One region of the Shewanella sp. Actino-trap-3 genome, then DNA from elsewhere that is predicted to be linked to it. Evidence: predicted binding sites of a transcription regulator. Region 1 holds the regulator's gene; each other region holds the start of a gene.
What was found. The regulator LexA, encoded in region 1, represses DNA repair genes until DNA is damaged. The targets are predictions, from matches to a motif close to TACTGTATNNNNATACAGTA.

Region 1 (2,286 bases):
GAGGAAGCGCTCGGCAATGCGCACAAAACTATCAGAATAGTCAGCGGCAATTTCATCAAGGTATTCAATGGCGGTTTCACGGGCTTTCTCGACAGATACTTTTTTGTTTACCGACTCTTCTTCAATGGCTTTCTTGATTGCATCAGATTTAAGTAACGACGCAAAAAGCACTTGCCGATTCGGTAATTGCTGCCCTGTCATCACTTTGCGTTGACGGCGGAAATGCACTCGCGCAACACGGATCAATTTGTGAGCAATTCTTTTATCGGTACCGTGTTCATCAGCCATAAGACGAAGCGATAATGCATTAGAAAACTGAACAAAATTGTGGCGACCTAGAAACAAAATCATTAGCCATTTTCGCAGCCAGGTCGGGTTTTCCCTTTCAAAAAAAGCCGCTTTCATGCTGTCATCTTCTTTACCCGGTGTACGGCCCCAATAAAGGCTCACAGGCACCAACTGAATATCTAACTCAGGACATTGACGATGAAGCGCTAACAGACTGGTAAAACTATTAATAAATTTTTCACCGCTTTCGCGTTTACCAAAAAGCGGTTTGCGGCCTTCAAGACAAACGATGCGTGATACTTTGAGGCCATCCAATTGCAGTGGCTCATATGGACTGGGCATACCAAAGCTCTCAGTGATTTCGCTTAATGCAGCGGCATCACTGATTGATTCTGTTTTCATAACATAAATCAGAGGTTTAGATGGATCTAAATTAAGATCGTCAAAAGGATCATGTGGCACAACAACCGTGAGTACCATCGATTTTTGAATCCATTTTAACGCTCGTAAAAATATTGAATCTGGTTTTGACATGGTTATTTTCGCAACATAAGCCACTGTAATATTGTCGTATAGGATACCAGAAACCAGCCTGCTTACACTATCAGACCGATTTATCTTTACGCTTGAGTTCTCACTATCGGAAATAACATCAGACAATCAATACACAATAACTAATAGAAACAGGTTGTTGAATGATACTTGACCAACAATATACAAAAAAGAGTTGGTTAATACTTGCACGAACAAAAACACTGTATATAATGACAGTCACTGTATAAAAAGACAGGAACCATCATGAGACCGTTAACGCCGCGCCAAGCAGAAATTTTAGACTTAATTAAAAACAATATCACCGAAACAGGTATGCCACCCACTCGTGCTGAAATTGCGAGTCGTCTTGGCTTTAAAAGTGCTAATGCCGCCGAAGAGCATTTAAAAGCATTAGCCAAAAAAGGTTTTATCGAGATCATACCTGGTACCTCGAGAGGTATTCGTTTACCTCATGAAGAACAGCTTGAAATCGGTCTGCCACTCATTGGACAAGTTGCTGCTGGAGAGCCTATTTTGGCGCAAGAGCATGTAGAACAATATTATCAAGTTGACCCAAATATGTTTAAACCCGCCGCAGATTTTTTATTACGGGTTCGTGGTGATAGCATGAAAAATATTGGTATTTTAGAAGGCGACTTGCTCGCTGTACATAAAATGCAACAAGCGCGTAATGGTCAGGTTGTGGTGGCGCGTGTTGATGATGACGTCACCGTAAAACGATTTGAACAAAAAGGTAATATGATTTATCTGCATGCAGAAAATGAAGATTATAACCCGATAAAAGTAGATTTAAGTTGCCAAAGCCTAACCATCGAAGGGCTTGCAGTTGGCGTTATCCGTAATGGAGATTGGTCATGAACAAACTAATGGGCGTAGCGCCACGTCACCCAGGCTTATGGGTAGATTTAACTGAAACAGATCTGCATGGCAACCAAACCATTCAAACATTACAAACTGTCACCCAAGGTGAAGCAGAACTGAGTCAATTGTGTAGCCAACTGGCAACGTTGAGCCAGCAAGGCAGATGGGTTGTATTAATTAGTCCACCTCACATAGGCTATAAGCATATGCTGGCCAGTGCTGGAGTGAGAATGGATCGTATTTTACTGGTGCACACCAAAGATGAAGTCGAAACATTATGGGCCATGGAAAAAGCACTCACGAGCGGAACTTCTAGTGCAGTGGTTACTTGGACAAGTTCACTCGATGCTCGCGATAGTCGTCGATTGGAAATTGTCGCTAAGAGCGCGCGAGCATTAGGCGTGGTAATTGAAGATGTGAATGCTCACTTACCTCACAAACATCAATTTGTTAACTCTACATTAACAAATGAAGCAGGTAATTTTTGCTCATTTCACTAAGCATAAATCCTTAATTACCAAGCCCTGCATTGAATTCAGGGCTTTTTTTCATCTTTTATTAGCCTATTTACCAACAAAGTGA
Region 2 (2,286 bases), 900 kb from region 1:
ACCCCGCTAATCGCTGTATTTATAATTATGCTTCTCGGCAGTATCATTCAGAAATTGAGACTTTTACCACCAGACACCGATCTGATCCTCAATCAATTTGTCTATTACATAGCCTTCCCAGCGATTTTACTCATTGTTTTAGCTGAAACTCACATTGAAGATATTATTCAGTGGGGCTTTGTTGGTGGCTTTAGCCTGGCGATGATCATCACTTATGCGCTGGTCATTGGCGTATCACTATGGTGCAAGCCTAAGCAGCAAGCGGTTGCCGCAATGCGCGCGTTAAACGCCACGTTTGGCAATACTGCATTTATTGGTATTCCATTGCTGAGCCTATTGTTCCCAGGTCACAAAATGGCATTAGTGGCCGCAGCGATTGCCAGCTTGCTGTCGGTGTTCATGTTCGCGTTTGCTTTAGTCTCTATTGAACTGGCCAGCCGTAATAAACAATCAACCGACCATGCCATCATCATCATGGCTAATGCACTGTATAAAAACCCGATAGTGGTCGGCAGTCTTATTGGTATAGGCCTATCGGCATTTCATATCACCTTACCCGCTAGCCTGGCGTTAGTGCTGCACCAAGTGGGAAACACCTCCAGTCCTTGTGCACTGTTTGCCATCGGAATGGTACTTGCCAAAGCGTTACGGCATCAGTCAATCACGAACATGTTCAGTCTTAGCTTGATTGCAGAACTGAGTTTAATCAACTTACTCAAGATAATTATTCAGCCCCTTATTGCCTTTGGATTACTGAAACTCTTCGGCGTAGAACACGAGTTACTGACTATGGGAGTCCTGTTAGCAGCCTTACCAACTGCAGCAAGTGTGTATTTATTGGCAGACCGATACCAAATTAATGCCAATGGCAGTGCCCAAGGGATTTTATATGGCACATTAGTCACTTTTATTAGTTTGCCTATAATAGAAACACTTTTAAAATCATATGCTTGATAATTGACCGAGTTAAGGCGATAAAATAATCAGTGATATTTTTATGCCAACCACTTTACTGTATATAAAAACAGTATATACTGTTTATCAATACAGTGGTTCAGTCGCTTCATTGACAGGGATTCATTATGCTTTGCCAACTCAGCATCAATAATTTTGCTATCGTGCGTTTTTTAGAACTCGACTTTAAAGCCGGTATGACAAGCATCACCGGAGAAACCGGTGCAGGTAAATCGATTGCTATCGATGCCCTTGGGTTATGTCTTGGTAATCGCAGTGATGCCAATACCATCAGACCCGGCGCAACGAAAACTGAAGTGAGCGCGCGGTTTACGCTCCACGATGTCCCTTTAGCTAAACGCTGGCTTGAAGATAACGATCTTGATGCTGAAGATGGATGTATTTTACGTCGAACCATTAATAATGATGGCCGATCTAGAGCCTATATTAATAGTAATCCGGTCCCGGTTTCGCAATTAAAAGCCGTTGGTCAACTCCTGATAGGCATTCATGGCCAACATGCTCACCATGCCATGCTCAAAAATGATCATCAGTTAGCCTTACTCGACAGCTACGCTAACCACAAGTTGTTACTTGATGCCGTCAGTGCCAGCTATCAGCGCTGCAAGCAAGTGGAAAACGAGCTAAAGCATCTTGAGCAAGCTCAGCACGAACGCATTTCGCGTCAACAGCTGCTGCAATATCAAGTAGAAGAGCTTAATGAGTTCAACTTAGGCTTGGAAGAATTTGATGAAATAGAACAAGAACACAAACGCTTAGCCAATGGCACAGATTTAATTGAACGTTGCCAAGCTGGTTTACATTTATTGACCGAAAGTGATGAAGGCAATATAGAATCGCTGCTTAATAAAGTGGCCAGTATTGCTGATACGCTTCAAGGCTATGATGAATCCCTTGCTCCTATCGGCACTATGATCAGCGATGCGTTAATTCAAGTACAAGAAAGCGCTAGCGAAATTGAAAGTTATTTAAGCAGTTTAGAGCTTGATCCAGAACATTTTGCCTATTTAGAAAAACGCCTTTCAACGGCAATGCAATTGGCGCGTAAGCATCATGTGAGTGCTGATAAGTTGGCGCTACATCATCAAGCATTGATGAGTGAATTGGCCGAACTTGCTGACGACGAAACTAAATTAGATGGTATAAGACAGCAACTTGAAGCCACCAGAAATGCCTATTTAACCAATGCACAAAAACTAAGTCAAAGTCGTAGCCGTTATGCTAAAGAACTCGATAAATTGGTCACTCAGTCAATTCATGAATTGAATATGCCTAAGGGCAAGTTCCATATTCAGGTTAACTATGAAGCAA
Region 3 (2,286 bases), 930 kb from region 1:
TTATCAACCAGCTTATGAGCAACGCCTAAGTCAACTAACTCACCGGTACGATTAATACCTTGTCCATAAAGAATTTGAAATTCAGCTTGTTTAAATGGGGCGGCAATTTTGTTTTTAACCACTTTAACGCGGGTTTCATTACCCACGACTTCGTCGCCCTCTTTAATTGCACCTATACGACGAATATCTAAACGAACTGAAGCGTAGAACTTAAGTGCGTTACCACCTGTAGTCGTTTCTGGACTACCGAACATAACACCAATTTTCATCCGAATTTGGTTAATGAAAATAAGCAAAGTATTTGATTGCTTGAGGTTACCAGCAAGTTTTCGCATTGCTTGGCTCATCATACGAGCGGCTAGGCCCATATGCGAATCACCAATTTCACCTTCAATTTCAGCTTTTGGCGTTAACGCTGCAACAGAATCGACCACAATAACGTCGACAGCACCAGAGCGGGTTAACGCATCACAAATTTCTAATGCTTGCTCACCGGTGTCTGGCTGTGAACAAAGTAAGTTATCAATATCTACGCCTAGCTTTTTGGCATAAATAGGGTCAAGTGCATGCTCAGCATCAATAAACGCACAGGTTTTACCTTCGCGTTGCGCCGCTGCAATCACTTCCAGAGTTAACGTCGTTTTGCCTGATGACTCTGGGCCGTAAACTTCAACGATACGTCCCAGTGGCAAACCACCCGCACCTAGAGCGACATCCAATGAAAGTGAACCGGTAGAGATAGTTTCAACATCCATTGTGCGATCTTCGCCCAACTTCATAATTGAGCCTTTACCAAATTGCTTTTCAATCTGACTTAAAACGGCGGCAAGTGCTTTCTCTTTATTTGGATCAACCTTCATTATAAAACCCTCTAAGGCATTCAATACGTTTAGTAAAATGCTGTTTTGACTTAGGTGAAATGATGTAAACCATTTCAGTATGTTCATCAGTATACTGTATAGTCATACAGTATCAAGTGCTGAGCGCAATTTATTTTTTAACCTGTGATAATTGCCTTTTCACATCAATATTTTATCCAGATATACTTTTTATTATGAATCTATTTATACGCTGGGGACAAATATTGTTAAGATTAGCCCCATAAAATTACGCCCCCCTAAGATTGATTAAATAGTGAAGTGTTCATAATGACAGTAATTGATACCAGCGATTTAGAAAAACACACCCCGATGATGCGCCAGTATTTGAGCTTAAAAGCTGCTCATGCTGATATGTTATTGTTTTATCGGATGGGTGATTTTTATGAACTGTTTTACGATGACGCTAAACGCGCTTCTGAAATGTTGGGCATTTCTCTCACCGCTCGCGGGAAAAGTGGCGGCGATCCTATCCCCATGGCAGGTATTCCCTATCATGCCGTTGAGGGCTATTTAGCAAAATTAGTTAACATAGGTCAGTCTGTGGCCATTTGTGAGCAAATTGGTGACCCTGCAACATCAAAAGGTCCAGTAGAACGCCAAGTCGTGCGTATTGTCACTCCAGGCACCTTAACCGACGAAGCCCTACTGCAAGAAAAACAAGACAATTTACTGGCGGCACTTTATCAAGGTAAAAACGGATTTGGATATGCCACACTGGATATTTCATCAGGTCGTTTTGTGGTTGCAGAGTTACCCACCCGTGAAGCATTAGAAGCTGAATTACAACGCACGAATCCTGCCGAATTACTTTACAGTGAAGATTTTACTGACATGTTATTAATCAATAATATGAAAGGCATTCGTCGCCGTCCAGAATGGGAGTTTGAGTACGATACTTGTGTGAATTTACTGCTCAGTCAATTTGGCACCAAAGATTTACATGGTTTTGGGATGAGTGATGCTCGATTGGCGTTACAAGCTGCAGGTTGTTTAATGCAGTATGTAAAAGATACTCAAAAAATGGCGTTGCCACATATCAACGCCATTGTACGTTTTAATCAATCGGAATCGATAATTTTAGATGCCGCGACTCGACGTAACTTAGAATTAACGCAAAACTTGTCTGGCGGACGTGAGAACACTCTTACGTGGGTATTAGATAATACCGCAACCCCTATGGGAAGCCGCATGTTACAGCGCTGGATCCACGAACCATTACGACATCGCCAAACGATTCAATATCGCCATAACGCTGTCAGCGAATTGATTGAGCGAGACTTATATCAGACGCTACATGAACAGCTAAAAAGCTTAGGTGATATAGAACGTATTATGGCACGTTTGGCACTACGCAGCGCCAGACCACGTGACTTTTCACGTTTAAAGCAAGCATTAACACTTCTGC

Region 2: a site for LexA is predicted at 1,011-1,030, ahead of recN (DNA repair protein RecN). Genes of this name have one in related genera too.
Region 3: a site for LexA is predicted at 953-972, ahead of recA (recombinase RecA). Genes of this name have one in related genera too.

Annotation. Positions count from the first base shown of each region.
Region 1 is NZ_PJCE01000001.1:2,902,192-2,904,477, forward strand. It holds gene plsB (glycerol-3-phosphate 1-O-acyltransferase PlsB) at 1-822, opposite strand, end outside; gene lexA (transcriptional repressor LexA) at 1,087-1,701, shown strand; gene CXF80_RS12415 (cell division inhibitor SulA) at 1,698-2,204, shown strand.
Region 2 is NZ_PJCE01000001.1:1,998,265-2,000,550, forward strand. It holds gene CXF80_RS08510 (AEC family transporter) at 1-954, shown strand, start outside; gene recN (DNA repair protein RecN) at 1,083-2,286, shown strand, end outside.
Region 3 is NZ_PJCE01000001.1:1,975,770-1,978,055, forward strand. It holds gene recA (recombinase RecA) at 1-860, opposite strand, end outside; gene mutS (DNA mismatch repair protein MutS) at 1,149-2,286, shown strand, end outside.